Candidatus Minimicrobia sp. QA0096: one gene and its partners. The protein of the gene in region 1 interacts with the protein of each later gene in a pairwise test. Links are inferred from orthologs where the notes say so. Each region holds a gene or a part of one and is shown on either strand. Other genes may lie near its edges.

The links. The genes of interacting proteins can lie anywhere in the genome.
Region 2: the proteins of rplL (region 1) and dnaE interact in binary tests that used the Escherichia coli proteins (3 or more experiments, as listed by UniProt). The link is inferred for Candidatus Minimicrobia sp. QA0096 from one-to-one orthologs.
Region 3: the proteins of rplL (region 1) and obgE interact in binary tests that used the Escherichia coli proteins (3 or more experiments, as listed by UniProt). The link is inferred for Candidatus Minimicrobia sp. QA0096 from one-to-one orthologs.

The regions. Positions count from the first base shown.
Region 1 is NZ_OZ017288.1:125,036-132,073, reverse strand. The notes cover bases 1,909-4,773. They hold rplL (50S ribosomal protein L7/L12), read left to right. Parts: upstream 1,909-3,084; coding sequence 3,085-3,462; downstream 3,463-4,773. Other genes in these bases: AACH20_RS00635 (DUF2797 domain-containing protein), read left to right, coding at 4,234-4,773; AACH20_RS00640 (hypothetical protein), read left to right, coding at 3,713-4,228; rplJ (50S ribosomal protein L10), read left to right, coding at 2,495-3,019; AACH20_RS00655 (WhiB family transcriptional regulator), read left to right, coding at 1,935-2,261. Outside these bases: AACH20_RS00660 (hypothetical protein), read right to left, coding at 1,348-1,629; more of AACH20_RS00635, read left to right, coding at 4,774-5,109; AACH20_RS03695 (DUF2690 domain-containing protein), read left to right, coding at 5,250-5,708; dnaX (DNA polymerase III subunit gamma/tau), read left to right, coding at 6,050-7,038. UniProt on the Escherichia coli protein: The binding site for several of the GTPase factors involved in protein synthesis (IF-2, EF-Tu, EF-G and RF3). Is thus essential for accurate translation.
Region 2 is NZ_OZ017288.1:259,871-268,338, reverse strand. What follows is about bases 1,869-6,163. They hold dnaE (DNA polymerase III subunit alpha), read left to right. Parts: upstream 1,869-2,222; coding sequence 2,223-5,963; downstream 5,964-6,163. Other genes in these bases: AACH20_RS01410 (DUF5665 domain-containing protein), read left to right, coding at 1,907-2,203; AACH20_RS01415 (hypothetical protein), read left to right, coding at 1,869-1,938. Outside these bases: Asp-tRNA(Asn)/Glu-tRNA(Gln) amidotransferase subunit GatB, read left to right, coding at 1-707; AACH20_RS01420 (UTP--glucose-1-phosphate uridylyltransferase), read left to right, coding at 742-1,635; more of AACH20_RS01415, read left to right, coding at 1,651-1,868; AACH20_RS01400 (TrmH family RNA methyltransferase), read right to left, coding at 6,452-7,012; AACH20_RS01395 (GspE/PulE family protein), read left to right, coding at 7,064-8,468. UniProt on the Escherichia coli protein: DNA polymerase III is a complex, multichain enzyme responsible for most of the replicative synthesis in bacteria. This DNA polymerase also exhibits 3' to 5' exonuclease activity. The alpha chain is the DNA polymerase catalytic subunit.
Region 3 is NZ_OZ017288.1:326,993-334,120, reverse strand. Bases 1,869-4,823 are described here. They hold obgE (GTPase ObgE), read left to right. Parts: upstream 1,869-2,662; coding sequence 2,663-3,985; downstream 3,986-4,823. Other genes in these bases: sbcB (exodeoxyribonuclease I), read left to right, coding at 4,032-4,823; AACH20_RS01790 (LysM peptidoglycan-binding domain-containing protein), read left to right, coding at 1,869-2,597. Also shown: Holliday junction resolvase RuvX, read left to right, coding at 1-148; endolytic transglycosylase MltG, read left to right, coding at 135-1,211; more of AACH20_RS01790, read left to right, coding at 1,401-1,868; more of sbcB, read left to right, coding at 4,824-5,450; AACH20_RS01775 (WD40/YVTN/BNR-like repeat-containing protein), read left to right, coding at 5,515-6,765; AACH20_RS01770 (hypothetical protein), read right to left, coding at 6,770-7,128. UniProt on the Escherichia coli protein: An essential GTPase which binds GTP, GDP and possibly (p)ppGpp with moderate affinity, with high nucleotide exchange rates and a fairly low GTP hydrolysis rate.

The DNA of each region.
Region 1 (7,038 bases):
TTACTATTGCATTTTTCATTTTTTATGATAAAATAGTAAAGTCCACCTAGATGCTGATGTTCAGATCTCCTGATTTCCAGCCTAGCTGGATAAGGACCTTAACATCTGTATCTATTATTCACAAGAGAAAGGATGGTGCGAAATGCACCAGCAGCACAACACTCCACTGAGAGTGCCCGTAGCAGCAGCCCTCGTGGCGCTACTCATGGCGTTCCTCTTCGGAGGGGCGTCACGCGCCGACGAGGCGCAGTCGGCAGCCGAGGCCCAGTCCTCGTCTGGTATTGTTGCCGAGGCCCAGTCCTCGTCTGGTATTGTTGCCGAGACCCAGTCGTCTGGTGTTACTGCCACAGTAGCAGATACCAGCAACGAGACTCAGTCTTCGTCTGGCGTCGCTGGCGAGGCTCAGTCGAGCAGCACTGCTAACACTGAACAGTCGTCGTCCGGTAGTAGTGTCGCCACGGCGGCAACCACCGACAGCAACTGTACTCCTCGGCCGATTTCAGCCGAGGAAATTCAGACTAGCCTGAAAACAACTGACGGCTCGCCTGAGTACACCGCCTACGAGGCGGTGGAATTCGCAGTGAACCTGACTCTTGCACAGAATCACTGTGCTGGAGATAGCATCACCGTATCTGTGCCGAGCGAACTTGGCACAGACACGGATTTCACACCGATTCCAATGACAACCCCGGAAGGGGTCATCATTGGGCACGCCACCTACTCTGCCGACCACACTGTGTCGATCAAACTGACCGATGCCGTAGAGGTGCCCGGACGAGTGAACTTCCACGCCTCGGCGTGGTGGCGCGTCCACATGAGTAGTTCTCTTATTCCCGGGGAAACCCGAGAACTGAAGTGGGACGTTGGTGGCACTGTTCGCAGGACGACCATCCGAGTGGGCACCTGCGACGGGTGTTCCCACGTTGGCAAGGACCCCTCTAAATGGGGTTCTGTGGATGACTCTAGGCAGCACGTGACAATCGTGCTGCCCACCGCGACCCAGGACAACCAGCAATTCGTCGTAACGGACATGCTGACCTCCCCGGGTCAGTCGTTCGTCTGTAGCAGCCTGCTCAATGGACGGGTTGGGGTCTATTCCTCGGCCGGCAACTGGGGTCAGCCCCAGTATATCCGGTTTGAGGAAGCCAATGTCGCTAGCTGCTCTAGCGACAAGGCGGTCGTCAAAGTCCAGCTTAATACGGGTGAAAAAGCCCGATTCGAGCTGAACATCGACGTCAGTTCCACAGACCCCGGTCCGTGGACTGACAAGGCAACCATCACGTCTCAGGATAAGTCCTGGGACATGAGTGCCCGGGTTGTTCGACGTGAGTCTGGTGGCGACGCGGGTTACGATACCCGCCCAACGCCGACTCCAACTCCGGCACCCACACCGGAACCGTCGGTAACCCCGACTCCCGTGCCCACGCCGACCCCGTCGACGACTCCTGAACCGAGTCCGTCAGCAACACCGTCGGCACCCACGCCGGAACCGAGCCCGTCGGTGACGCCGACCCCAACTCCAACCCCGGAACCGAGCTCAACACCGTCGGCACCCACGCCGAGCACGACCCCGTCGGTGACACCGACTCCGAGTCCGAGCACGACGCCTACGCCCTCGGCTATCCCCACACCAGCACCCCAGCACAAGAAGCTGGCGATCACTGGTACAAGTGGAGGTGCGATCGCTGGCGCGATTGCGCTAGCTGCCCTCGGAGGCATTGCCCTTTGGGTGCGCCGTCGTCAGACGTCACGCTCGGAGAGGTAACCCATCTCGTCGAGGGGTGTTAGTTTAATCGACTAGCACCCCTCGACAGAACATACAGATACAGAAAAAAGTTAGGAGGTTCTACACCCGCTCTACGGAGCGGGTTTTCTCTTTGATTAGACATAGAAGTCTATTGATTTTATTACGTTATTATTGTAAAATAGTAAATATGTCAGAATTAAGTAACGAGAGTCTACTAGAAGGCGCCGAATGCGCGAAACTAGCCCCCGAAGAAGCTGATCGCTTGTTTTTCCAAATAAACCCAAATACTCCAGACCAAGATCTAAGGGGCGTCAGAAAGACAGAGGTCGCGGAAGCTGCCATAGCTATGTGCCGAAAATGCCCAGTATTAAAACAATGCTTAGAATATGCACTTCGACACCCAGAATTTGCCGAATATGGCGTGTGGGGAGGCGCAACTGTCGCTCAACGCAGAAGAATATTACGATTAGGCGAAAATGCGATAAATAAGGCGATTGAATCGACTGGAAAATAATCACCATAACTCTTGTCTTTCGTTGTCATTTCTGCTACAATGGTCTGGAACATTACCAAAGACAGTGGCGACTTGACGTAAAACAAGTATAAAAATGCCACCGAGGGATGAAACTAACAGTTTTATTTGACGTCTTTGGTAGTGCGAGAATCAAAGACGTTTTTTGATTCTCCATTACCGCACGTTAACAAATTGGCACATAACAAATTAACTCAATCAAAGAAAGGATTTTTATGGCAATTTCACGCAATAAAAAACAAACTTTGGTTGCTGAACTGACAGAGCTATTAAAAGACGCTAAGGGCACGGCTTTTGCTCGATATCAAACCCTTACCGTTGCCGACCTACAAGAACTACGCAAGGCTGCTCGCGAAGCGGACGTCACCATCAAGGTTGTTAAAAACCGATTGGTACGCGTAGCTCTTCAAGGAATCGACACTTACAAAGAAACCGACACCAGCTTATTGGTTGGTCAATTGGTTTACGCTGTAAGTAGTGAAGATGAAGTTATGCCAGCTAAGGTATTGGACACGTTTGCAAAAACACATCCAGCATTACAACTTGCAGGTGGCTTCTCAGGCGAAGGCTTGGCAATTAGCGAAGCTGACGTTAAAGCATTGGCAGGCCTACCAAGCAAAGACCAGCTCGTTGCTCAAGTGGTATCACAATTGCTATCACCAGTACACGACACGGTCAACGCGCTTGGCGGCAATTTGCACGGACTTTTGGACGGCATCGAAGCCAAAGCTGCTGCTTAAGTTTAGCAATCAACACTAGTAACGTTGCATTCATCGCAACAATATAATAATAAAGGAGAATATCAATGGCTGATATTAAGAAATTGGCTGAAGAACTTGTAAAATTGACAGTTCTAGAAGTTAACGAATTGAAAAATCATCTTAAAGAAGAATACGGCATCGAGCCAGCTGCTGCAGCTGTCGCTGTTGCTGGTCCAGCTGCTGGTGGTGACGCCGCTGCTGCTGACGAAAAAACTGAGTTCACAGTTACTTTGAAAGACGCTGGTTCTCAGAAGGTTGCAGTCATCAAGGCTGTTAAAGAAATCACAGGCCTAGGTCTAGGTGAAGCAAAAGCTATCGTTGACGGCGCTCCAGCACCAGTCAAGGAAAAAGTTTCTAAAGACGAAGCTGAAGCTGCAAAGAAAACTTTGGAAGACGCTGGCGCTACTGTCGAGCTTTCATAATTTGTTATATAACGCCAATTTGTTTCGTTTAATCACCGTCCGCCCTGGGCGGTGATTTTTATGTCGCCAATCTTAATATCACGAACCGCACACCATTTTCAAGAGTAAAATTTGCAACACTTTTTCGTCCATATCTTATAGCGCTGTGGAAAATCAGAGAAAATTAGATGACACGACTTGATATAAATGTAGGGATATGCTATATATTAGTTAAGTATTATAAAAAATAGACAAAGGAATTGCGAGAACCATGTCTGAATTACCAGAAAAGCAAATTAAGCGTCTGAGGACACTTATTCAAGAGGCGGAGACCAATTTAGCTGCCGCAAAAGAATTATTGATTAGTATTATTGGCGACGACGGTCAAGTTGTCACACCAAAAACTTCGTCAGATAATGTAGCAGGAAAGATTATCGAAGGCGTATTTGACGGACAAATGATGCTCAGTCCTGACGGTAAAAATTACCCAATCCCAGCCAACTACGCTTCAAAGTCGAAGCTGGTTGAAGGCGACTTGATGAAATTGACAATCGCTGAAGACGGCAGCTTTATTTATAAGCAAATCGGCCCTGTGCCTCGAAAACAAGTCATCGGAACACTTGTCCAGCACGACGGAATTTACTACGTCGAGGCTTCCGGTCGCGAATATCGTATTTTGCTTGCTAGCGTAACTTACTTCCGAATTAACGTCGGCGACCAAGTTACAATCATCATCCCTGAAGACAATCCTGACGCAACTTGGGCTGCTGTCGAAGCTGCATTGTAAATATTATGCTACCGAGCGAGTTCTTGCTCAGTTACGCCAGTTTTAACGCTGATAATAAGCCTTTTATTAAATGTCAAGTTGGTGATAAAATTGAGCGTTATGAATTATTTGGACAAGATTTATCTCTTAAGTTCGATTTTTCTGTTAAATATTGCGCGGGTTGGGTGGATTTTGAGAATCGCTGTAGCCAAATTTGTCCAGATTACGCCACGGTTGATGAAAAGTATGAAAATTGCCTAAAATGCCGCGATAAAACCGGCTTCAATCCAGCATTTTACAATGCCAATTCGGTTTCCGCCCAACAAGAAAAAATCAATCAAAATCCGCACTTTGTTTACTTGGCGTACTTCGCGCCGAACGTCATAAAAGTTGGAATCTCGCAAGAAGAGCGCGGAATTCGGAGATTATTGGAGCAGGGAGCGCGATTAGCCGTAAAATTAGAAACGTTTTCTTCGGCATTGATCGCCAGGCAATACGAGGCGAAAATTTCCAAGCTGGACGGAATAGTTGAAACTCTACCAGTTCACAAAAAGATGGAATTGATAAAACAACCTTTTGACTATGCGATTGGCGAAAGGGAATTGCGACAAAAATTACTTGAAATTGAGCAAAAAATTGGTGTGTCGTTTCCGAAATCCGAGCTAATTCCTTGCGAAGATTATTTTCAAACCGCTGGCGTTGATTTGTCACGTGTTATTTTAATGAAGAATTACAGTCAATTAGTCGGACATGTACGCAGTGTCATCGGCTCAATTGCCGTCACTGATTACGATGGTCAGCTGCTGGCTTACAACATCAAAAAGCTTATTGGCTATCGGGCGCAAAAAGTTGACGGCGTCATTGACATAGAAATACCCAGCACGCAGCTGGCGTTGTTTTAAGAGTAATTTAACCGCGAGGCTTTTGTTAACATTATTACTTTTATTTTAGAAGAGCAGGGGTTGACTTTTTGATAGAACAGAAGTATAATTCTACTCATCCGAGAATAATCTCGGTGTACGTTTCACAATCAGAGGAGTTGATGATGAACAGCAAGAAGCGATTGGCGGCATTTATTGCCATCATTTCTCTCGTGTTCTCAGCGATGACGCTAGCCACCCCACCCGCCGCTCATGCCGTCGGGTGCTACGGAGACTGGTGCTCAGGACAGGACGCAGACGCAACGGGCTGCAGTGCCGATGCCGTCACCACCCAAATCTACAACCACAAGGAATTCTCCTTGCATGTTAGGTGGTCGCCAACCTGCAAGACAAACTGGGCTCGCATTTTCATGCATAGCCCAGGCTGGATCAAGTGCACTCGTAGCGGATATCTGAAAGCTGTCCAGGATACTGGATACACACAACAGGTATACTTCGATGCAATATGCGCGCCAGTCGTCACTGTACGCTATACGCCGATGATCTACTCGCCGGCACATAAAGTGCGTGCAGTGTTCGTGGACCAGAACAACTTCACATATTCAACACCATGGTCGTGAGACCAGTCCCTCGCTCTCTATTCAAGTATAGAGAGCGAGGGTAAAACACAGCAAAGGAGGCTACTAGTGAGCTTAACTACAATATTATTAAATACTTCAATAGTACTGGCACGATACTTGCCATACATCTTGGGAACGGTGACTCTAATTACATCAATATTCATCCTTAAGAAAGAAAAAATTAGCAAGAAGTCTAAGGCTCTGCTGTTAACTTGCATAATTACTGCCATTATCACAATAATAATCGTATTTATGCGATCTCGAATACTCGGAAATCACATTTGTTAACTTCTGTCTCAAGGTATAGTTTGCTATAATTATCTCATGAGGAGCATGAGGGGATGAGTCAGGCGCTATATCGTAAATATCGCAGTCGCAGTTTGGATGAAGTTTTAGGTCAAGATCACGTGACTAGTATTTTACGTCGAGCGTTAGAGCAGGGAAAAATTGCTCATGCGTACTTGTTGACCGGACCGCGTGGCGTGGGAAAAACATCGGTGGCGCGAATTCTGGCGCACGAGATTAACCACTTGCCATATGATGACGATTCTTCAAACTTGGATATTATTGAAATTGACGCAGCCAGCAATAACGGCGTTGACGACATTCGCGCTTTAAGAGAAAAAGCCCAAGTCGCGCCTGTTTCTGCACCGAAAAAAGTTTATATCATCGACGAAGTTCATATGCTGTCAAAATCAGCATTTAACGCGCTATTAAAAACCCTGGAAGAACCGCCAGAGCACGTGGTGTTTATCTTAGCTACAACTGACGCCGACAAACTTCCAGCCACCATTCTTAGCCGTGTCCAGCAATTTTTCTTCCGCCCAATTCCAGTAGAAATTATGACGCGCCAGTTAATGAATATAGCGAAAAAAGAAGGATTTGCAATCGAAGAGGATGCTGCCAGGTTAATCGCTGAACGTTCCCGTGGCGGATTCCGTGACGGCATTAGTACACTTGACCAATTGTCGATTTTAGCAACCCCAAACCAGCCGCTGACAGCGAATATGGTTACCGAATATTTGGGACTGAGCGACGCGACAATGCTCGGCAATTTGCTAGATTCATATACATCCGACGACAATGAGAAAGTCTTAAACATCTTCCAGGAATTAGAAAATAGCGGCGCAAATTCAGTTGTTGTGTCGCATCAGTTATTGTCGATTGCTCGCAATAGATTACGAAAAAATCCGAATCTTATTGGGTTGGTTCAGCAATTGATTGAGGTTGATCGACACCCGCACCCAGACTTGAAATTATTGACGATATTTATGAATAGCAATTCTCAGCAGACAGAAAAGTCAGCCGCGACAAAGAAAGATACAACTCA
Region 2 (8,468 bases), 130 kb from region 1 along the record:
TTCAGGAAACCAGAGGTTGGAATGATGACAAGCAAATAACTATTTCTCAGAGGTCAAAGGAAGACGCGCAGGATTATCGCTATATGCCAGACCCAGATATTCCGCCAGTTGTGCTGACTGACGAGGTGATTACTGAAATTCAGTCCAAAGTGCCGATGCTTCCGGGTGAATATAGGGAAAAATGGAGCGCGCTGAACTTGGATAAATCTGTTATCAATTCGCTTTTGTCTAACCAGGATTATGCTCAGATTACATTGGAAGTTCAGGAAAAGTCTGGTGAGGCTTCCGCTAAGCGAGTCGCGCATTGGTTTGCGAGCGCATTGACGGCTTCTGACGAAAGTGACGCGCAAATGGACAATGAATCTATACGTGTGGCGGTTGACGATTTGATAGAATTGGCTGAAATGACAGAGAAGTCTGAAGTTTCCAGCACGAATGCAAAGGAACTGTTCAATGAGCTTCTGGCTGGCGCGACAAATCCACGTAAGCTTGCTGAGGAGAAGAATTTATTACAGGTTTCTGATGAATCGGCGATTGCTGCAATCGTTGACGAAGTTCTGAGCGATCCAGCTTCGGCGGCGTCAATTGCAGACATTAAGGCTGGAAAAGATAAGGCTATTGGCTATTTGGTTGGTCAAGTCATGAAGAAGTCTAAGGGTCAAGCTAATCCAAGCCTTGCTCAGAAACTGATTCGCGAAAGACTTTAGAATTGCTGAAATAATAGGGAATAGGAGCTGAAATATGAGAAAACCAACTAAAGCTATCATCGCCGCTGCCGGTTTTGGTACACGATTTTTGCCACAAACTAAAGCCATGCCAAAGGAGATGCTGCCGCTGATTGATAAGCCGATTATTCAATACGTCGTCGAGGAATTAGTTGAGGCTGGCATTAAAGATATCATTATTATCGGTAGCGCGAATAAGCGAGCAATCGAGGATCATTTTGACGAGCCGAATGAAGAGCTTTTGGCTAATTTGCGTGCTGGCGGTCCTAAAAAACAGCCGTTCATTGACGAGGTGCAGAATTTGGCTGAGATGGCAAACTTTATTTATATCCGCCAGAAGGGCCCGTACGGCAACGCAACACCTTTGGCCTGCGCCTCGCATTTGATTCATCATGATGAGCCTGTGATTTACACATTTGCGGATGACTTTATTGCGGCTAGTCCAAGTCGTTTCAAGCAGATGATCGAGGCATCAGAAAATCTAGATGGAGCGGTTCTGTCATGTAAGAAGATAACTGATGATGCGGAATTTGATCGTTATGGAGTTATCAACGGTCAAGGAGTGAAAGATGGCGTTATAAAAATGACGAATATCGTTGAAAAGCCGGGCAAGGAGAACGCGCCTTCTGATTTGGCGAGTGTCAGTAGCTATTTACTTCCGGGCGAGATTTTCGGCTATCTAGACAAAGCCAAGGAAGAATTTGACGGCAACGGCGAGTTTACAATTCAGCCAATTATGCAACAAATGATTGACGACGGATTTGATTTCTATGGCGTAGAGATTACGAACGGCACTTATTATGACACTGGCGATAAATTGGAATATTTGAAGACGGTGATTGACTTTGGATTGCGTGATCCTAACTTTGGTGATAAATTGCGCGCCCATCTGACGGATCGTCTAAAATAATGTATAATAAATAACATGAACGGATTGCTTATTATATTAGTGATTTTGATGGTGATTTTTGTCATCATGATGATCGCTATGACAATTTCCATCATCAAATTAACGCGCCAAATTCGCCAAACCCAGCAGAACGTGGAGGCAATAAGCCAGCGAATTGCTAGTCTGAATGGAATTGTGAGTACGGTTTCAATTGGCGTAGAACTAGCCAAAAGCTTCGCTTCAAAGAGCGGATTTTTCTCGAAATTTTTCTCAAAGAAGAAGGTAAAAAAGAGTGAAAAAGTCAGCCAAAGAACAGTCAAATAAGTTGGCAAAAAAAGTCGTTCGTGATAACGAAAACGGTGCTCGTCGGGCGATTTTGGAGGATTTGTTTTTTGATTTTCATAAATCTCGCCATCAGGTTTACTGGGTGAATTTTGTTCGCGGAATTTTCTTTGGCCTTGGAAGTGCTTTGGGTGCGACATTATTGATCGCGATATTGATTTGGATTTTGGGGCAATTTGCCGACATTTTTCCGCCGTTGGCTGATTTTATCAACCACTTAATTGAGACAATGCAACGTCGTCAATAGCGTGCTATAATTGTTATTAATGACTGAGGGGAAAAGCGAACAATCATCGTCGGCGGCTTTGAAGCCGTCAGATTTCGTGCATCTTCATAATCACACTTTCCATTCGGTGCTGGACGGATTGACTAAGATTCATGACTTGGTTGATAAGGTTAAGGAGCTCGGAATGGAGGCTGCCGCCGTAACCGATCACGGCACGATGAGCGGCATTCTGGACTATTACAAAACTGCCAAAAAAGCGGGAATTAAGCCGATTATCGGAATTGAAACTTACGTGGCGACTCGTTCGCGATTTGACCGCGATCCGGGCAAGGACAAGCAGCGTTTTCACTTGACCGTGCTGGCGATGAACAACACGGGTTTTCACAACTTGATGAAGTTGTCGACGCGCGCTAATCTGGAGGGAATGTATTATAAGCCGCGAATTGACCATGATTTGCTGGAGGAGTTGAACGAGGGATTGATTGTTCTGAGTGGTTGCGCAAGTGGTGAAATTGGCGTCGCTCTGAAAGAGGATGATTATGATCGCGCTCGTGAGATTGCCAAATGGTATAAGTCAATTTTTGGTGATCGCTATTATTTGGAGCTACAGGATCACGGACATCCGAAATCGAACACGCACTGGGACGTGCAGGCGAAGATCAACGAAGGCTTGATTAAGCTTTCGAAAGAGCTTGATATTGAAATGGTGGTGACTTGTGATGGTCACTATTTGACGCACGAATATCAAGACGCGCACGAGATTTTGCTTTGCGTTGGGACGGGCTCGTATCTTAGTGATGAAAAGCGAATGAGCTTGAAGGATTTTGAGCTTCACTTGACAGATCCGCGCGATATTATCGATCACTGGGGCGAGGAATTTCCTGAAGTTATTCGCAACACGAAAAAAATAGCTGATCGCTGCGACGTTGAGATTGAGCTTGGGCGGATTCTTATTCCAAAATATCCATTGCCAGACGGCGAGAACGAACATTCGTATCTGCTCAGATTGACATATCAAGGTTTGCTACAACGTTACAATGGAGCTTCGAAGGAGGAGGCTGAAAAGTTGGATCCTGACGAGATTATCCCTCAGTTATCCGAGGAGGTTCGTGAGCGCGCTGAGATGGAGCTTGGCGTGATGGGAAATATGGGCTATGAAGGTTATTTCTTGATCGTTCAGGATTTTATCAACTGGGGAAAATCTCAAGGAATTGTTTTTGGTCCAGGGCGTGGTAGCGCGGCTGGTTCTATTGTTGCGTATGCATTGAACATTACAGATCTTGATCCGCTGAAATATGGACTACTGTTTGAGCGATTTCTTAATCCTGATCGTATTTCTATGCCCGACATCGACGTCGATATTCAGGATACGCGTCGCGACGAAGTGATTGAATATTGTGCGAAAAAATATGGCGAGGATCACGTCAGTAATATCGCAACGTTTGGCAAGATGTTTGGCCGTATGGCGGTGCGTGACGTGGCTAGGGTTTTGGAGGTTCCGTACGCCGAGAGCGACCGCTTGGCGAAGTTAGTTCCGCCGCCAAACCAGGGGCGTCACATTCCGTTGTCTGTGAGTATTAAAGAGGATGCGGACCTTCGGAATGAATATGAAAATAATCCGACTGCGAAGGAAGTTCTGGACTATGCAATTCAGTTGGAAGGGACGATTCGTAGCCACGGCGTTCATGCCTGTGGCGTGGTGATTGCGCCAGATATGTTGGCTAATTATATTCCGCTTGAAATGGCGCAAAAGGGTGTGGTGGCAACTCAGTTCCCGATGGGTGAGGTTGAAGAGTTGGGTCTATTGAAGATGGACTTTTTGGGGCTTTCGAACCTTACGATTATTAATAACGCCATGAGGATTATCCGAAAAGCTTATAAGAAAGAAATTAATCTTTCGGAGCTACCTCTTGATGATAAAAAGACTTATGAGCTGTTTCAGCGCGGCGATACGACTGGCGTGTTCCAGTTGGAATCGGCGGGAATGAAGCGATATTTGCGCGGACTGAAGCCGACTACGTTTGAAGATATTATTGCTATGGTGGCTCTTTATCGTCCGGGCCCGATGCAGTTTATTGACAGCTTTATTAGGCGCAAACACGGCGAGGAAGAAATAACTTATTTGCATTCTGGAATGAAAAACTCGCTGAAAAATACTTATGGAATTTTGGTCTATCAGGAGCAGTTTATGCAGATTTCTAAGGAATGGTGTGGATTTACTGGTGGTCAGGCTGACACGTTGCGTAAGGCTGTTGGTAAGAAAAAAATTGACTTGATGAAAAAGGTCAAGCCTGAATTCGTCGAGGGTGCGGTTAAAGTTGGTGGCGCAACTAAGGAAATTGCGGAAACTTTCTGGACTCAGCTGGAAGAGTTCGCTAACTATTGTTTCAATAAGTCGCACGCCGCTTGTTATGGTTTGATCGCCTATTGGACGGCTTATTTGAAGGCGCATTATCCCGACGCGTTTATGGCAGCGCTTATGACTAGCGACCATGATGATACCGATCGTCTGGCAATTGAAATTACTGAATGTAAGCACATGGGAATTAGCGTGTTGAGCCCTGATGTAAACGAGTCGTTCGTTGAGTTTGCTGTGGTGCCGAATGAGAATAAAATTCGTTTCGGAATGTCGGCGGTGAAGGGCGTTGGTATTGGTGCGGTCGAGGAAGTTCTGCGAGCGCGCGAAGATGGACCGTTTACGTCAGTTGAGGATTTTGCTAGGCGCGTTTCAACCAGCAAGTTCAACAGGAAAGCCTGGGAGTCGCTTATTAAATCTGGTGCGTTTGATGATATGGGCGATCGATCTGATTTGCTATTCAATCTGGATTCCATTACGTCATTTGCGTCCAAGCTCCAAAAAGAAGCCGCCAGTGGACAGACCAATTTGTTTGGAATGTTGGGCGGCGATGATGCGGCGAATGTCCAATCGACTCTTCATCTCCAGAAGGCTCCCGTGAAACACGATGATAAAGAGCGCTTGATGTGGGAGCGAGAATTGTTGGGGTTGTATATCTCGGCGCATCCACTTGATAGATATGAAACGTATTTGAGCGAGCAAACTCAACCATTGACGCAATTAGTTCCTGAGTACGATAGTCGAATGATGACGGTCGGGGGAATTATTAGCACCGTTCGTACAATTGTCACAAAAAGCGGTTCGAAAATGGCGTTCGTGGGAATTGAGGATAAATTCGGCGAGGGTGAAATAATTGTTTTCCCAAATCTGTATGAGAAAGTTGGCGCTAAGTTGGTTCAGGACGCGGTGATTCGAGTTTCTGGTAAAAATTCAGCTCGAGATCGTGACGGAAATTTGGGCAATGAAAGTAAACTAATTGCCGATGATATTATTGTGATTACGGATAACGATATCAATGGCTATGAGTCGACTGGTCGTAAAATGGATGCGCCAAAAATTAGCTCTGCTGTAAAAAAAGAGCGCCGTGAAGCTTATCGTAATCAGAAAAATGGAGCTTCTCCGAAGTCTGCCGTAAAGAATGACGCCGCCAAACCGCAGTCAAAAACTCATTCGGCACCTGTTAATGTTGCGCCAGAAATTCCCGCTTCAAAGTTATTTGTGTATATTAAAGACCCAAATGACCATTCGCGGTTAGTGAAAATGAAGTCTGTTTGCGGCGAGAATGCTGGCACGACTGACGTGGTTTTGGTACTGGGCGAGAAAGAGAAATCAGCCATGCGTCTGCCGTTTAAGGTGGATGCTAATGATAACCTATTGAGCCAATTAAAAAACACTCTGGGTGAAGAGTGCGTAGTTCTAAAGTGATAGTTAGCCCGCTGACAGAGGCCTCAGCCTGAGCTGGTTGCTCTGGCGGGCTAACTATACTACTGTCAGCGGGACTTATTGTCCCGCAGTTCATTCCTCACCTCTGTCTTACCTCTCTCTTGCAGGGTAGTGTAAGTGGCCGCCGTCGTGCAGTAGAACAAAGCCACCAGCACCGTGTGGTACATCGGCCGGTGTGGCGATTCTGCTACCATGAAGTAGATGAAAAAGACTGTCATCCACCCGCCAGCCGCGGCGGCTAGCGTGTGCCATATGTGACTAACCCCCGAAGGGGCCCTGTAGGCGTACCATGCAACATACATGGTTGCTAGAATTGTGAGAATGAAGAAAATGTCAAACATTTCCTCGAACCTTTCATGTAGGGGACTACTTTCTCTGGGGGATTCCAAAGAAAGCTCATACAAATATAACACATATGTTTAATAAAGTCAATAATCAGACTTGAGGGATTTATTTATTCGTTGTTGAGATTATTTCATTCTCGGGAAAATCAGTCCGAACAGCGCAATTCCTGTTGCGACCGACACGTTGAATGATTCTTTTTGACCAAACATTGGGATTTCTACAGTGAAATCGCAGTTTTCCAAAAGTTCCGGCGTGATTCCGTGGACTTCTTCTCCGAGTAGCAGCGCAAATTTTTCAGGCGGCTGAAATTCTGATAGCATCACACTGTCTTTTGATTGCTCCAGCGCGACAATTGGCAAGTTTTCTGTTTGTCTATTTTTCTCAATCCAGTCATTGATATCTTCATAAAACTCAAACGGCACCAAACTTTCCGCACCTAAGGCTGTTTTATGAATTTGGCTAGTGATTTTTTCGCGAATGTGCGGCAGGCGAGGATCTTCAGATCGAATTTCTCCATCGGCAAGCGCGCAAACAGGCGCCTTGCTACATAAACTCAATTCTGGATACGGCGTGTAGCCACTAAGAATAATCTTTTTTATACCAAATCCTTCGGCTGTGCGAAAAATTGCCCCAACATTATGTGTCGAGCGAATATTGTGGACTAACAGGGTAATTTCTGGATTCATATCACTATTATATCACTCGTAAAACCGTAAGCTTTTTGGTATAATTTTCATATGGACGAAGATAAAATTCAGGCGCGACGCCGTGAGCAAGATGAGGAAGCTACTCGTCGTCGAGCGTCAATTTTAGGACTTCAATATCTTGACGGGCGGGAATTTGAAGAAACTTTACCTTTGCTTAAGGATGTTTTAACGATAGAAGAGATGTATAAAGGCAGGTTGGTTCCGTTAGCCTTTAATGAGGAAGACCAGTCTTATCGATTTGGTGTTACGTCGCAAACTTCTGAATCGTTGATGAAGCGGATGCGAGATCAGTATGTTGAAAATGGCAAGCGAATTTTCTTCTTCTTAATTTCTGGTTCGGCGTTTCGGTCAATTATGCTTAGGTTTGATCCGCCAAAAAAAGTGATTTACGACAATATTGAAATTGCCAAGGAAGGTGATAGCGATACTCTGGCGCAGGTTACTCAGACTTTGGCATCCGTCGGCACAAATGACGTGTTTAATTATTTGATTGACCAAGCGGATCTGTTGGGCGCGTCGGATATTCATATTGAGAACCAGCGCGAATCGATTCGAATTCGGATGCGTGTTGACGGAGCTTTGCACACGGTGGCGGAACTTAGTAGGGATAGATATCGAGTGATTATGGCGACTTTGGCGTCTCGTGCGAATATTTCTACCGCTTCCAGAGAGCCTCAGTCTGGACATATGCAGCAGGAAATTCATAGAGATGGCGCATCGCACGTGCTGAATTTGCGTGTGGAAGCCGTGATGACGGTGTACGGTTTGGATCTGGTACTTCGATTGTTTAACTTTGATGAGTCAATGTTGAACTTGGATCTATTGAGCATTTCAAAGAAAGAGCGCGAGCAAATCGATGAAGTTATTTCTCATCCGCGCGGAATGTTGTTGATGGTTGGTCCAACTGGTTCAGGAAAGTCTACGACGTTATATAGTATTTTGAACGCTCTTAATACTCAGGATCGAAAGATTATCACGCTGGAGGATCCTGTAGAAAATACGATTCCTGGGATTGCTCAGATTCCAATTGATACGACAAATGGACAGAGGTTTGCTGATGGTTTGCGCAGTGTTTTGCGTCTTGACCCAGATGTGGTGATGGTTGGCGAGATTCGCGACAATGAAACTGCGAAGACTGCGATTCAGGCGTCAATTACGGGACACTTGGTATTGTCCAGTTTCCACGCCAATTCGACTGCGGCGGCGTTTAGTCGTATGATCGATATGATTGGGCAAAATCCGATTTTTAGCTCGGCGGTTCGGCTGGTTATTGCTCAACGACTAGTGAGAAGATTGTGGGATGATAGCAAGGAAGAATATGAGCCAGACGGGGCGACTCGTAAGTGGGTAAAAGAAGTCTTGAAGGATTTGCCAGAGAATGTTGATTGCCCAGATTTGGATACGTTTAAGCTTTGGCGTGCGGTGCCGACGGATG
Region 3 (7,128 bases), 200 kb from region 1 along the record:
TGAGATTGTTTTTCAGGACGAATCTTTAACAAGTGTGCAGGCTGAGCAAAGATTGGGTAATAAAATTAAAGATAAGGGCGAGATTGATGCGGAGGCTGCTAGCATAATTTTGCAGGATTTTTTGGAGGAGAATTATGAAAATTCGTAAACAACGTATTTGGTTATTGGTGTTGTCAATAGTTGTGGCTATCGCTGGAATCGGCGCTCTCGGGGCAACAGTGTGGTATAAGCAGATGCTTTCTCCTGCCGACGTAAATAGCCAGAAAGCCTTCAGAGTTAATATTAAAGAAGGTATGGGATCTAGTGATATTGCCAAAACTTTAGAGGATAATAAAATTATCAAAAACTCTTTAGCATTTTCTATTTACACAAGGCTTCATAATTCGGCAAGCAAATTCAAAGCTGGCGTTTATTCTGTAAAAGCTTCACAATCTGTCGATGAGATAATTAATCATTTGACCAGCGGTAAAACTGATGAGATTGCTATAACATTTTATCCTGGATCGACTTTGAATAAAAAAATGAAGAATTCTGACGGCAGAGAAGTTGAATCTGTGTTGCTTAAGGCGGGATTCTCGGATGATCAGATAAAAAAGGCATTTGCTGCTAAGTATGACAGTCTAGTTTTTGCGGGTAGACCGGAAAATGCTGGGCTTGAAGGGTATATTTACGGTGAAACATTCTATATTTCCCCAGACGAAACTGCAGAACAGGTTTTGCAGCGCTCAATTGATCATCTGGAGAAAATTGTTAAGAAATATAATCTGGAGGAGAAATTTAAAGCTCGTGGGCTGACCTTATATCAAGGGATAGCACTAGCGTCGATTATTCAGCGCGAATCGATTGGCTGCGGGTCTGGTGCGGAAACTTGTGAAGATCAACGTAAGATTGCTAGCGTATTTTACAATCGCCTGAAAGCCAATATGCCGCTAGGCTCTGACGTAACATATCAATATATTGCTGACAAAACAGGGGTAGAGCGCTCGCCGAACCTTAAGTCGCCATATAATACACGCATCCAAAAAGGTCTAACTCCTGGGCCAATCGCTTCGCCTAGTTTGAGCGCGTTGAACGCCGCTGCCGACCCGATAAACTCTGATTATCTATATTTCCTGAGCGGCGACGATGATATTACGTATTTTGCAAAAACCAACGAAGAGCACGAGGCTAATGTCAAGGCTCACTGTCAAAAGAAGTGTCAGATTTCTTGACAAAAACGCATTTTATAAAATTTATTGACTTTATTGTCAATGTTGTGTAAAATAGATGTTAGATCATTTGTCTAATTTATCAACAGGGGTGAATTACGATAAATGACCTGCCAAAATTGTCGCTACGGATATAGCAAAACTAATGTAGAATAATAATAATCAATTAGGTCGACAACATATCCTGTTCTATTGCGAGAAGAAAGACAATTTGGTAGAAGTGCTGATGGTAACATCAACACAAGGAGAACGATTATTCGTAACCATTTTACATCTCTTCGGAGTAAAAAACGTAAACTGCAATCATTTGCAATCTACGGTGGAATATTTTTATTGACTATATCATTTTTGATCTACGGCAATAGTGGTAGTAATGTATCCGCTGAAAGATCAAAAACTTTGGCATCATCTGAAACTACTGGTGTTTCATCGGTATCTAAGTCTGCTAAGTCTAAAACAGCTTCAGTAGATGAATTGGCAGCAGCTAATGCTGTAACTAACTTGGCGGAAACGGCGGAATTGCCTTCGGCTGGTGATTTACGCGAGTCTGAAACTTCACTAACAATTAAGAAGAGTCTTTCTCAGAATGATGCAGAAGTTATAACAAAACCTGACATTGTTAAGCCAGACACTTCGGCGGCGCGTGGTATTTCATCTTACGTGACCAAAGAGGGTGATACGATTGAGTCTATTGCTAAGAAGTTTAAGATTTCATCTCAGACGCTTCGTTGGGCTAATAATACAACTTCGGACGCCGTAGAGCCGAATAAGACTCTAGTTGTGCCTCTTGTTGACGGTGTTGTCTATACTGTTAAAGACGGCGATACTGCCCAATCTCTGGCAGAAAAGTATAAGACGAGCGCTGAGCGTGTTGTCCTATACAATGATATCGATGACGGTGCTAAGCTGTCTATTGGCTCTAGAATTGTATTGCCTGGAGGTGAGCTTCCGGAAAATGAGCGACCTGGTTATGTTGCTTCGCGAAGTAGGTCATATGGCAATCGATATTCTTCGTCGTCGACTACTACGAGTGCGAGTCGAAGTTGGTTGACCGCTTCTGTCGGTAACCGCTATGCGGCTGGTAACTGTACTTGGTATGCATACGAGCGTCGTTTGCAGTTGGGTCGTCCAATTGGTAGTTTCTGGGGTCATGCTAAGGCTTGGAGTGCTAGTGCTCGTGCTGCTGGGCTCGTGGTTAACAATGTTCCAGCGCCGGGTGCTATTATACAGAATGTTTGGGGTGGCTATGGCTATGGACACGTCGGTATCGTGGAACGAGTAGATGGTCAGAATATCTATGTTTCAGATATGAATTATGCGGGTTATAATATTATCTCTTCTCGCATCGTGCCGCTTGCTGAGGCTGGTCGCTATAACTTCATTCACTAAAATTTAAAATGACACCAGAGTAACACCCCGTCGACTGATGGGGTGCTTTTTGGTATACTAAAGATATGTTTGTAGATATTGCAAAAGTTTTAGTGCGCGCCGGTAGAGGCGGTAATGGTGTAGTTAGTTTTCGTCATGAGAAATACGTCGATAAGGGTGGTCCTGATGGCGGTGATGGCGGTCGTGGTGGTGATATTGTTTTTTTGGCGACGAAAGATCTTAACACGCTTTTAAATTTTAGATATAAGCCAGAACTTAAAGCTGAAAAGGGCGGTGATGGCGGAAAACGTAATAAACGAGGAAAAAGTGGTGCACCACTAATTGTTAAGGTACCAATGGGTACTCTGGTGAAGCGCGACGGTATGGTAATTGCGGATTTGACCGAAGATCAGCAGCAAGCAGTGGTGGCTCGCGGTGGAGATGGTGGATTTGGAAATGCACACTTTACGTCTAGTACGCGCCAAACGCCTAAAATTGCTGAACTTGGTGAGGCTGGCGAGGAATTTGAGGCAGAGTTGGAATTGAAATTATTGGCTGATGTTGGTTTGGTTGGATTTCCGAACGCTGGTAAGTCGACGTTCCTGAGTGTGGTTTCTAATGCGCGTCCGGAGATTGCTAATTACGAATTTACGACTTTGACGCCGAATTTGGGAGTGGCTGACGTCGATGATGGGTCGATTTTGATTGCTGATATTCCGGGGTTGATTGAAGGTGCATCGGAAGGTAAAGGTTTGGGCGATCAATTTTTGCGACATGTCGAGCGAACAGCCGTGCTGCTTCATATGATTGATGTATATAGTGATGATCCGGCGGAGAAATATCAGGCAATTCGTCACGAACTGGAAAAATATTCCGAATCATTAGCGGAGCGTCCAGAGATAATAGCACTGACCAAATGCGAAGGCTTGGATGATGAGATTATTGCTATGCAGTCGACTGCCCTTCAAAAAGTAGCTAATGGCGCGCCGGTCGTGGCGATTTCTTCTCAGACACACGACGGAGTGACTGAGCTTCTACGAATGTTGCGTGATGAAGTTGCTGGGTATCGAGAACGTGAAGCTGAAATTGTTGATGAAGAAGAGGAAGATTTGCCAACAATTTCGTTAGACGATCAGGTTATTTCTGATGCTTGGTCTGTAAGGCGTGTTTCTGACGCTGAATTTAATGAGACTGACGATGAAGATGAGGAGATTGAGTTTATTGTTACGGGCGCTAAGATTGAAAAATTTGCTCGTCGGACTAACTTTGATCAGTTTGAATCTGTTAATCGCTTACGAGATATTATGCGAAAAATGGGGATTACTCATGAATTATTACGTCAAGGGGCGATTGGTGAAAGCTTGATTCAGATTGGCGAATCTATGCCGTTTACATTGGTCGAGCAATAGATTCTGCTGGTGTAAATTAGCGTGAGCTTGATGGTATAATATAAATATGGCGCAAACATTTTTCTTTTACGATCTTGAAACTAGCGGTCTTAATCCCAGGCAAGATCGAATTATGCAATTTGCTGGTCAGCGAACCGATATGGATTTGCAGCCGATTGGTGAATCGTACAATATTCTCGTGACGTTGAATGACGATACGCTGCCGAGTCCTGATGCGTTGATGGTGACGGGTATAACGCCGCAAAAAACTGTCGAAGAAGGCTATACTGAGGCTCAATTTGCGCGTATGTTAAGCGAGGAAATATTTACGCCTGATACGATTGCTGTTGGATTTAATAATATCCGTTTTGACGACGAGTTTATTCGTCATTTGTTTTGGCGGAATTTTTACGATCCATATGAGTGGACTTGGAAAGACGGTCGATCCAGATGGGATTTGTTGGACGTGGTGCGCTTGACCAGGGCGCTTCGACCTGAGGGAATTGAGTGGCCAATTGACGATAAAGGTGAGCCGAGCAACCGCCTGGAGCTCATCACGAAAGCTAATGGTATAGAACATGAAAATGCCCATGACGCGCTGGCTGACGTGACCGCGTTGATTGCTGTGACTAAATTGATTAAACAGAACCAGCCGCAAATGTACGACTATTTGCTGAAAATGCGCGATAAGAAATTGGTTCAGAAACTGGTGAATGTCGATGATAAAAAACCTTTTGTTTATGCGAGTGGTCGTTATGATAAAGAATTAGCCAAAACGACTGTGGCTTTTCCGCTAACCACGAGTCGAAATGGTGGCGTGATTGTTTATGATTTGCGTTACGATCCGACGCCGTTTGTTGATCTGAGCGTTGAGGAATTGTCGGCGAAGATATTTGCAACATGGGAAGAAAGGCAAGCTGAGGATTTCGTTAAATTGCCAGTTAAGGAATTGCAATATAATCGCTGCCCGGCAGTTTCGCCACTTGGCGTGTTGACTCAGGGCGATGGCTGGAAGAAGATTTCTCTGGATGCGGAAACTGTACAGAAGCACCAAGATATTTTACTTTCTCATCCAGATTTTGCCGAAAGGCTGCGTAGTATATTTGAAAATAAGCCAGAGTTTAAGAAAATGACCGACCCGGAAGCGCAATTATACGATGGATTTTTGGACAATAGCGATCGAGTTCGCGTTGAAGCTGTGCGTAATGCTGGCGAGCGCGAGTTGGCTGATTTTCATCCGGATTTTCAGGATGAGCGATTGTCGCCACTATTGTTGCATTATAAAGCACGAAGTTTCCCTAATTTGCTGAGTGAAGATGAGTTGCGACAATGGGAGGAATGGCGCACTGAGCATTTACAGGCGCAAATGCCGCAATTTATGAAATCTCTGCAACGATTAGCGCCTAGTGCGACCGACGAACAGCAGTTTATTTTGCAAGAACTACAGTTATGGCTGGAATCTGTCCTGCCTTCTGTTGACGCCTGAAATTCGGTTATGCTAAAATCGGAAGGATGGTTTCGCATAGAAAAATAAAAAAATGGGGGAACGGATGTTAATTAAGAACAGAAAACGTGTAGTATACAGAGGGATACTGTCCTTGGTATTTGTATTTGCATTATCAGCATTGGCAGTCTTATCTCCTTTGGTTAGAGCAGAAGAATCGCCTAAGTATACGTGGAGGGATGTAACTGTACCAGGAGATGATGAATTTAGAGAAGCGAGTATTAGTCCAGACGGATCAAAGCTTTTTATACTGCGAGAAGATGCTAATACTGGCGATATGAAATTGTTAATCTCCGCAGATAATGGTGCAAGTTGGAATAGTTTTGCGATGCCAGATTTCGCGAATAGATTGCTAGTAAACACAGACGGGTCTAAGATGATTGTGAATGGTCGGCGTGGAGAAAAATCTTTTTATATGTCAACTGACGGTGGGCACAATTGGGTGAAGTCTAATAATATAGACCCCAGTAATAATCATTTATTTATGAGCCCAGACGGTTCCACTCTGGCTAGGTGTGGAGATGACGGTAAAACCCCTCCGCTTTATGTTTCTACTGACAATGGTCAAACTTGGACGCAAAAAGGTAATATTTGTCCCGAGCGCGTACTTGATGGCGGAAAGATGATTGCGATAGATGGAACCCCTAGTGCAGTAAAGAGGTCTGATGATTACGGTTTAACTTGGACAAGTGCTGGGACTCACGCTGTCTATGATACAACCCTCATGTCCATCAGCACTAACGGTAACAGCCTATTTGATGGTCACAAAATTTCATTAGATGGCGGCGTCAGCTGGGCGCCTATTCCTACTAAAGTTCCGACTCAGAAGGTGGATGATTATATTATGCAGACAGGGATTAGTGATGATGGTAAGAGGCTGTTTGTCTACGTTCGACCAGCAGTCATGGATGCCTCCAATTTGCCATATATTGTAATGTCAGTAGACGGCGGTAAAACCTGGACGTCGCGGGGTGATAATGAGGCTGGTTCTGGTAGCGTTTATTCGTCTTCGTCGGCGTCCAGAATGTTCGCAATGTTTTACGACATGACAACGGGCGCACCTTATTATCGCCTAGCAACTCTACCAACGCCTCCATCTGTAACTCCTGGCGGTACCGGCTCAGGCGCGAGCGGAACTGTCGCTCCATCCACAGGCTCTACTTCTGCCACTTCTGGGCAGAAACCAGGAAAAGCGTCAGGACGTTTGGCTGAAACAGGAACTTCAACTTGGATGGTCGGTGGATTAGCTGTTGTGGCTGTCGCCGCTGGTGCGTTGGTGCTGAGAAAACGACTGTAAAAAATTAGGTCATAGATGGAGCGAGCTTTTGAGATTCAATCTCATCATAAGGCTCGCTCTTCTCTATGTTGGAAAGTAGATAAATTGATAATAAAATGAGTTCGCTTTTTTGATTTGGCGTAAAGTAGCGGATTTTTCTGTTGATTCGTCGTTGTGCGATTTCGCCGGCAATGCTAATGAATTCCCAGAACAGGGCAGAAAGTGATTTTCTGAGGATAATTGCCAACGGTACGATAATTGCCCAGAAAATAACCATTAAAATTGCGGGCAGGCTGATGTTCGTGAAGGGGATTTTTCCTAGGAAAAAGAAGAAAAATAGCTGGTCAATCACAAAAGGCGCGAGTAGTATCGCTCCGAGTGTTA